DNA from 3 places in the Streptosporangium sp. NPDC004631 genome. Region 3 is predicted to be linked to each of the others. Evidence: riboswitches for the same ligand, from Rfam matches in the RefSeq annotation. Region 3 holds a riboswitch; each other region holds the start of a gene.

Region 1 (2,987 bases), on a different contig from region 3:
GCAGGCGCACCACGTGCGGCAGCATCAGCCCCACGAACCCGATGGAGCCGCTGACCGCGACGATCGTGCCGATCATCAGGGCGACCAGCGCGAACAGCGCGCCGCGGAAGCGGTGCACGTTCAGTCCCAGGGCGGCGGCGGCCTCCTCCCCCGCCAGCAGCAGGTTGAGCGGGCGGCTGAGGCCCAGCAGCACGCCGGTGCCGAGCAGGACCGCCGCGGCGGGGATCCAGACGAGGTCCCAGGTGGTGCCGGCCAGGCCGCCCAGCATCCAGCGCAGCGCCGACTCGGTCTTGCGCGGATCACCCGAGGTGATAATCAGGTAGCCGGCGACGGCCGAGAGGACCTCGGCCGTGGCGACCCCGGACAGCACCAGCCGTACGGTGGTCATCCGCCCCCCGGTGCGGGCCAGGAAGTAGACCAGCACGAGCGCCAGGAAAGCGCCGGCGAAGGCGGCCAGCGGCAGCGAGAACGCACCGAACAGCGAGATGTTGAAGACCATGACGACGACCGCGCCGACCGTCGCGCCCGAGGACACCCCGAGCAGCATCGGATCGGCCAGCGGATTGCGCACCAGCGCCTGCAGGGCCATCCCGCACACCGAAAGCCCCGCGCCCACCACGCCGCAGAGCAGGATGCGAGGGACCCGGACGTCCATCACGATCGTCTCCCTGACCGGCGTCCAGGTGGGCTCGGCCAGAGGCGCGTACAGCCGGTGCAGCAGGACGGCCCACACCTCACCGAGCGGCAGGCGCACCGAGCCGACCGCGATCCCTGCCGTGGCGGCCATCGCCACGGCGACCGCGAGCGCCGCCAGGACCAGCGTGTACGGCACACGCCCGCGGCCACCGGCGGCCGTGACCGTCGGCGCCCGGAAGGTGGCGATCTTGGTCACGCGAAGCGGTCCGGGTGGATCTGACGGGCCAGCGACTCCACACCGGAGGGCACCCGCACGCCGAGCACCGCCGACGACAGCGGCAGCACCGCGAACCGCCGGTTTTTGATCGCGGGTACGTCCTTGAGCGCCGGGTTGGCGAGCAGGAACCTCTTCTTGCCCTCCAGGGGCTCGTCGCCGTAGTCATAGATGACGATCACGTCGGGTGCCCGCTCCGCGACCTGCTCGAAGGAGACGTCTCCGAAGGACTTGGGAAGGTCGCCGAACAGGTTCGTCCCACCGGCCAGCTTGATCATCTCGTTGCCGATACCGGCTCCGCCCGCGGTGAAAGCGGTCTTTTCGCCGCTGTCGTAGACGAACACCTTGACCGGGCCGGCCCCGTCGATCTTCTTCTTGACGCCGTCCAGCACACCGCGCATCGCGGTGATCTGCCGCTCGGCGCGGTCGGGCACACCGAAGATCCCGCCGATCGCCCGGATCTCGTCCTCGGCCCGGGTCACGGTCACCGGGCCGGTCGGGCATCCTTCGACGTTGACGTGGGAGTTGATCCCGGCCCTGGCCAGGACGGCCCGGCCGCGCCCCTCTTTCTCGTCGAAGGCGCTGTTGAACCCGCCGTAGACGAAGTCGGGCTCGACCGACAGCAGCGCCTCGTAGGAGGGGTACTCCTTGGCGAGCACCTTGATCCCCCTGTAGGCGGCCCCGTACTCGGGAAGGATCCTGTCGTCGAGGTAGGCGGTCGCCACCATCGACTTCTCCAGCCCCAGGGCGAGCATGATCTCGGTGGCGTGCTGGTTGAGCGCCACCGCCCGCCGCGGTGGCCTCTGGAAGGTGGTCGTCACGCCGCAGTTGGTCACGGTGAGGGGGAAGCCCGCGACGGCCGAACCGGCGGAGGACGAGCTCGCGGCAGGAGAGGCGCCGGGGTGCGTGCCGGCGCCGCAGCCGGTCACCAGCGGGGCGGAGGCGAGGAGCAGGAGGAGGGGAAGCGAGCGTCGGCTCGTCATGAACGGGGTCCTTTCACCCACGGGCTGAACCCGATGAGCGGGGCGAGGGGCCGGATCACCGAAGGAGGCTCATGACGCGCGCAGCCCGAAGGACCTCATGCCGGATGGGCGACATGGCGATCACCGTTCCTCTCTTGGGGAGATCCGCCCCAATTTCTACGAGGAGGCGACCGCGTGAGTCTCCTGGCTCTCGGGTCGACGCTCGTCCCGGCCTTCCCACCCGATCATCCGGGCAGTGGCCTGTTCGGGATCCGCTCACCGATCACAGTGGCGGGACCGCACCGGATTCACACCGGTTTCCTCGATCCGCCGTCGCCTACCCCCACATCGTCTCACAGGCAAAGAGAGGATCACAGGCGGCCAAAACCACGAATTCCATACTCCCGCCGGAGAACCCCGCCGACGTCGACCTCCGGGTCCGCGCCCCGGCCGGGTCTCCTCGTCTCGTCATACGGCCTCGCGCTCCGCCGCCTCCGAGTCCGTACCGCGGGCGCGGAGGGCGAACAGGACGGTCAGCGCGCCCGGCGCGACACCGCCGCGCCACAGGGGACCCGGCCCTCGGATCCGATAGGGGCTCCACGCCTACCGACGGGGATCATTCATATCCGATCGTGCATGATTATCCAACTAAGTGCCAATCAGATGCTAAATATCTGAATTGACCTCATTGAGATCGCCTCGATGGCAAAGGTACTGTCTGGGCATGTCTCCCAGCGGTTATCCCCCCACCACGGAATCACTGGAAGCAGCGCCTGTGACGCTGGCAGGTCTCGTCCACGCCCTGCTCCGCGATGACCCTGATCAAGACATACAGGTCGCGATCGATCACGTGGCCGCGTCGACGCGGCTCAGCGAGGAGACGCTGCACCTGGTGCGGCGGTTGGGCAACGAACTCGATCGTCTCCGGATGCGGGCGAGGAACCTGGAGATCCTCTACGACACAGCGGGCGACCTGTCGGCGTTGCAGGACCTTGAGGACGTCCTCCTGGCCATCGTGCGCAGGGGCCGCAGCATCCTCGGCACGGACGTCGCCTACCTCATGCTCATTGACGACGAACGCGGGGACGCCTACATGCGGGTGAGCGAGGGCGCGA
Region 2 (2,987 bases), on a different contig from region 3:
GCCGTCGGTGACGACGGGGGCGCCGCCGTCACCGGCCCGCACGATCCTGGCCTGTCCCGGATCGGCCAGCCCCTGCGCGTCCACGAACTCCCCCGCCTCGACGAGTCTGCCGTTCGCCTCGTGCATGAACGCGATGTGGGCCTTGAGGTCCTGCGGAGGCCAGGTGTCGACCGGCGGGAGGCCGCTCTGCGGACCGAACTGCATCAGCAGCATGTACTTCATGTTCGCGCTCCTCAACCTTCGTGCGCTCTCGTCAGCGCTTTCGGGTGTAGGTCGAAGCAGACCCTCGTATTCTCGACATCCCCGCGAGGATACGAGAAAAAAGTCATTCGAACTCCGGTTGCCGTAGAATTCCGCCCCATGGCGACTGGTCCGTGTCTCTGTTCGGACAACCGGCCCTCGGTGGCCGGCGTCTACTCTCCGCCCCTTCCTTGTAGCCAGGAGCTATCTTGCGGAGAATCACTCCACTTGCCTTATTTACTGCCCTTATGGCGGGATGTTCCGGTTCGCAGGAGCCCTTGCCCATCACTCCCGGCACCGGTGTCAGCCCGCGCAACAGAGCGGCCTGTGTGCAGTACGAGCGGGCGCTGTACGACCTCGACGAGACCATCGCCAGTGACCTCATCCCGATCGTCCTGCAGATTCACACCTACGACGGGGAGAAGGCCGTACGTGAGGCGGCCGAGTCGGCGGACGAGGAGGCCGGCCAGGCCATGGAGCACACCGCTTCGGCGCTCGCGGTGCTCGGCACGGCCGTCACCGAGACCTATGCCTCCTCCGGAGGGCTGGACGTCGACCGCGAGCTGGCCGCCCTGAGGGCGTCCGTCGACGCCGTGCGCCTGTTGTGCGCCGGGACCGGTTCGCCGGTGACCGTGGCGATCCCGTAGTCCGGACGCGAGAGTCTCCGGCCCCTCCCCGCCGGTACTCCGTGGCCGTTCGAGATCGCGGTTGGGATCCGCGCCGATAGTGGCGTCGCCGGGCCCGGCCACGGGGGTGGCGTCGCCGCCGTGGCCGGTACGGGATCCCCTCCGCGGAGCGGGCCGGGGCGGACGTCTCACCAGCGTTCGTGATGAACCGCGGTGCGCAGCGCGACGCGACTGCGCCACCCGTGGCGCTCCAGGTCGGGCACCGCCTCGACATGGAAGACCGGCCCCAGGCACAGCCAGGCCACCGGGCGGATCTCAGCGGGGATGCCGAGCAGCCGCCGTACGAACGGTTCGCGGTAGAACGACACCCAGCCGACCCCCATGTTCTCGGCGGTGGCGGCCAGCCACAGGTTCTGGATGGCCAGGCAGACCGAGTACAGGCCGGCGTCGGCGATGGCGTGCCGGCCAAGGACCGCGGGGCCGCCCCGCCCGGCGTCGTAGGTGACGACCACCGACAGGCTCGACTCCAGCACCCCGTCGATCTTTATCCGGGCGAACCGCTCCGCCTCGCTCCCGGTGAGGGACGCCGCGAAGACGGCTCGCTCCCGCTGGACGTGATCGTGAAAGGCCTGACGGGTATCCCGGTCCCTTACCAGGACGAAGTCCCACGGCTGGGACAGTCCCACACTGGGGGCCGCGTGTGCGGCGCCCAGCACGCGCTCAAGGACGTCGTCGGGGACGGGCTCGCCGCTGAACTGGGCCCGCACGTCACGGCGGCGGTGGATGACGTGATAGATGTCGGTGTTCACAGGGCAGGCTCCCGCTGCGTCATGCCACCTCGGCGGGTGGCAGGTGAGAGCGAGGCCGGTCTTCGGACTCTCGGATCTACGCCTTCACCGTCCGCCTTCCCAGCCCGAAGGCCAGTGGCCGCACGCGTGTGCATGGACGGCAGCTCCCCGATCACCGCGGCGGGCCCGTGCCGGAATCACACCGGCTTCCCGATTCTCCTCCCCGGGGAGGCACCTCGCGTCAGTTCATGCCACCCGCGACTGTAGCGCAGCTCGCGGGTACGGTCCGGGTGTCGCCGGGCCGTACCCCGTCCGGGGCCGGACCGGCCGGCGGGGCGTGGGGATACCCCGCCGGATCCGGCGGCCCTTATCCGCTGACCTGTACGAGGTGCTTGATCTCCTGGAACTCCTCCAGCCCGCGCACACCGTTGAGCCGGCCCAGCCCGCTCTGCTTGAACCCGCCCTCCTCGAACTGGTCCAGCACGACCGCCCAGGCGTTGCACCACACGGTTCCCGCCTCCAGTTCCCGGGCGACCCGCAGGGCCCGGTCGCCGTTGGCCGTCCACACCGAGGCGGCGAGGCCGTACTCGGTCGCGTTGGCGCGGCGGACGGCGTCGGCCTCGTCGTCGAAGACCTCGAACGTCGCCACGGGGCCGAACAGCTCCCGCTGGATCAGCGGCGAGTCGATGTCGTCGACACCGAGCAGGGACGGGCGGTGGTAGGCGCCCCGGCTGAGCGGGCCGTCCTCGACCGGGCCGCCGCGCACGATGACCTCCGCGTGCGGTGCCGCGTCCGCGATGATCGCCTCGACGCGGCGCGCGTTCGCCATGTCGATCATCGGGCCCATCTCGCTTGCCGGATCGTCACCGGGACCGACGACCACCTTCTCCAGGGCGCTCGCCAGCCGCTCGCGGACCTGGCCGGCGATTCCGGCCTGGACCAGGATCCGGCTGCCCGTCATGCAGAACTGGCCGCTGAACGTGGTGATCCCCTTGACGAGGGTGGGCACCACCCGGTCGAGGTCGGCGTCGTCGAACACGATCATCGGCGTCTTTCCGCCGAGTTCGAGCGAGAGCCGCTTGAGGGACGCGCCCGCCGCCTCCATGATCTTGCGGCCGACCTGGGTGCTGCCGGTGTAGCTGACGACGTTCACCTGGCCGGACTGGACGAGCCGCTTCGCGCCCTCGTCCCCGGACTCGGTGAACAGGTTCAGCACCCCGGCGGGCAGGGAGGCGACCTCGGCGACGACCCGGGCCATCGCGTGGTTGACCAGCGCCGTCTGCGCGGGCAGCTTGACCACCGCGGTACAGCCGGCCGCCAGGGCCGGGGCGAA
Region 3 (2,987 bases):
TCGGCCAGGAACGCCTCGGCGGCGGCCAGCAGGGCGGTCACCGCCGAGCCCACCGGCACGCGCAGGCCGCTGTCGGCACCCGCCAGGATCAGGGCGGCCTCGTCGGCGCCGGTCGGCAGGATCCCGGCGTCCGGGCCGAGCCAGGCCACGTCGCCCCGGCCGTCGTCCAGCGCGAACAGGAAACGCCCCGGCAGTCCGGCGAGGCCCGGCCGGGCGCACAGCCGCCGGTCCAGCTCGTCGACCAGCGGGCCGGCGTCGAGTGTCCCTCGCGCGTCACAGCCGGTCAGCGGGGAGGCGAGGATGTTGCGGACCCGCTCGTGGGTGAGCGAGGGCAGCAGCCCGGCGGTCGCCATCCGGGCCGCGAAACCGGTCTCCGCCCCGTCGCCGAGCCCGCGCACCTGGACGTTCGCCCGCGAGGTCAGCTCGATGACGCCGCTCCCACAGCCGGCGGCGGCCCCGGCGAGCTCGCGGAGCCGGGAGGCCGTCAACCGGCCCCCGGGCACCCTGATCCGCGCCAGCCCTCCGTCGGCGGCGGCGTGCACCTGAAGTGCTCCGGGGCAGGCGTCGGCTCGCGATCGCCGGGAAAAGTCGCCAATCTGCACGTTGAGGATGGTAGGCCCTGCCCCCGAGGTCTTCCGCCCGCGGCCGCCGCCCAGGCGGCACCCTCCGGCGGCGTCGTCGGCCGCCGCGGCACGCTACGGCCCCCCTCCTCCGCCGGGGAACCGGGCTCCCATACCGGTTTCCTGCCGGAAGGACGCTGCCGTAGTCTCATCGTTGGCGACGGCAAAGGGAGGAAGCCGGTGTGAGTCCGGCGCGGTCCCGCCACTGTAACCGGGGAGCGAACCCCATCCAGGCCACTGTCCGGCGACGGACGGGAAGGCTGGGAGGAGCGTCGATCCGGGAGCCAGGAGACTCCAGCCGTCGTAGCCGACGACGACCCGGGGCGAGGACCCCGAGGGAGGAAGCCCCGTGCGTTTTTCGCCGTTCCCCCGTCCGCCCCTGGCGGCGCCGAGCCGTACCGCTCCGCCCCGCGTGGAGCGTGGCGCGTGATCCTGCTGCTCTCGACCTCCGACACCGACCTGCTCAGTGCCCGCGCGAGCGGCGCCGACTACCGGCTGGGCAACCCCGCCAGGCTCCTCGCCGAGGACCTGCCGCTCCTGGTGGAGGGCGCCGACCTGGTCGTGGTCCGGCTGCTCGGCGGGCGCCGTGCCTGGGAGGAGGGGCTGGACGCCCTGCTCGCCGGGCCCCGGCCCGTCGTCGTGCTCGGCGGCGAGCAGGCGCCGGACGCCGAGCTGATGGAGCTGTCCACCGTGCCGGGCGGGGTCTGTGCCGAGGCGCACGCCTACCTCGCCCACGGCGGACCGGCCAACCTCGCCGAGCTGCACCGCTTTCTGTCGGACACCCTGCTGCTGACCGGTCACGGGTTCGCCCCGCCCGAACCCACGCCCGGCTGGGGCGTGCTGGAGCGCCGGGCACGCCGCGAGGACGGGCCGGTCGTCGGGGTGCTCTACTACCGGGCCCACCACGTCTCCGGGAACACCGCCTTCGTCGAGACCCTCTGCTCGGCCGTCGAGGACGCCGGAGGCCGGGCGCTGCCCGTCTACTGCGCCTCGCTGCGCAGCGCGGAGCCCGGCCTGCTGGAGGCGCTGCGCACGGTGGACGCCCTGGTCGTGACCGTGCTCGCCGCCGGCGGTACCCGCCCGGCCACCGCGTCGGCCGGTGGGGACGACGAGGCGTGGGACGTCGGCGCGCTCGCCGAGCTGGACGTGCCGATCCTCCAGGGCCTCTGCCTGACGAGCAGCCGGGCGTCCTGGGAGGGGAACGACGACGGACTGTCCCCGCTCGACGCGGCCACCCAGGTCGCCATCCCCGAGTTCGACGGGCGCATCATCACGGTCCCCTTCTCCTTCAAGGAGATCGACGAGGACGGGCTGACCGTCTACGCGGCCGACCCCGAGCGCGCCGCGCGGGTGGCCGGCATCGCCGTCGGGCACGCCGTGCTCCGGCACGTCCCGCCCGCCGAGCGGCGGATCGTGCTGATGCTGTCGGCCTACCCCACCAAGCACTCCAGGATCGGCAACGCGGTCGGCCTGGACACCCCGGCCAGCCTGGTGCGGCTGCTGGCCGCGATGCGCGAGCACGGCTACCGCGTCGGCGCCGAGGGCGAGCTGCCCGGCGTGACCGAGCAGGACGGCGACGCGCTGATCCACGCGCTGATCGCGGCCGGCGGCCAGGACCCCGACTGGCTCACCGAGGAGCGGCTCGCCGGCAACCCGGTGCGCATCGCGGCCGGCCGGTACCGCGACTGGTACGCCACGCTCCCCGCGGACCTGCGCTCGCGGATGGAGCGGCACTGGGGGCCGGCCCCCGGCGAGCTGTTCGTGGACCGCTCGCGCGACCCGGACGGCGAGATCGTGCTGGCGGCGCTGCGCGCCGGGAACGTCGTGGTCATGGTGCAGCCGCCCAGGGGGTTCGGGGAGAACCCCATCGCGATCTACCACGACCCCGACCTGCCGCCCAGCCACCACTACCTGGCGGCCTACCGCTGGCTGTCCGACGGCTTTGGCGCGCACGCCGTGGTGCACGTGGGCAAGCACGGCAACCTGGAGTGGCTGCCCGGCAAGTCCACCGGGCTGTCGGCCTCCTGCGGCCCCGACGCCGCGCTGGGAGACCTGCCGCTCGTCTATCCGTTCCTGGTCAACGACCCCGGTGAGGGCACCCAGGCCAAACGCCGCGCGCACGCCACGCTGGTGGACCACCTCGTGCCGCCGATGGCCCGCGCCGACACCTACGGGGACATGGCCAGGCTGGAGCAGCTTCTCGACGAGCACGCCTCCATCGCCGCGATGGACCCGGCGAAGCTGCCCGCGATCCGCGCCCAGATCTGGACGCTGATCCAGGCCGCCAGGCTCGACCACGACCTCGGCATCGAGGACCGCCCGCACGACGCCGAGTTCGACGACTTCCTGCTGCACGTCGACGGCTGG

The links. Region 3 has a riboswitch for cobalamin ahead of cobN (cobaltochelatase subunit CobN). Riboswitches for the same ligand answer to the same signal wherever they lie in the genome.
Region 1: linked by a shared signal. The riboswitch ahead of ACWEF2_RS10120 (ABC transporter substrate-binding protein) and the one ahead of cobN (cobaltochelatase subunit CobN) in region 3 are both predicted to bind cobalamin.
Region 2: linked by a shared signal. The riboswitch ahead of bluB (5,6-dimethylbenzimidazole synthase) and the one ahead of cobN (cobaltochelatase subunit CobN) in region 3 are both predicted to bind cobalamin.

What each region holds. Positions count from the first base shown of each region.
Region 1 is NZ_JBSGCR010000007.1:217,507-220,493, reverse strand. It holds gene ACWEF2_RS10125 (FecCD family ABC transporter permease) at 1-892, opposite strand, end outside; gene ACWEF2_RS10120 (ABC transporter substrate-binding protein) at 889-1,893, opposite strand; cobalamin riboswitch at 2,050-2,238, opposite strand; gene ACWEF2_RS10115 (helix-turn-helix domain-containing protein) at 2,648-2,987, shown strand, end outside.
Region 2 is NZ_JBSGCR010000016.1:149,306-152,292, forward strand. It holds gene ACWEF2_RS18450 (YciI family protein) at 1-222, opposite strand, end outside; gene ACWEF2_RS18455 (hypothetical protein) at 519-887, shown strand; gene bluB (5,6-dimethylbenzimidazole synthase) at 1,055-1,675, opposite strand; cobalamin riboswitch at 1,712-1,907, opposite strand; gene ACWEF2_RS18465 (aldehyde dehydrogenase family protein) at 2,022-2,987, opposite strand, start outside.
Region 3 is NZ_JBSGCR010000001.1:348,501-351,487, reverse strand. It holds gene ACWEF2_RS01365 (precorrin-3B synthase) at 1-542, opposite strand, end outside; cobalamin riboswitch at 739-937, shown strand; gene cobN (cobaltochelatase subunit CobN) at 1,047-2,987, shown strand, end outside.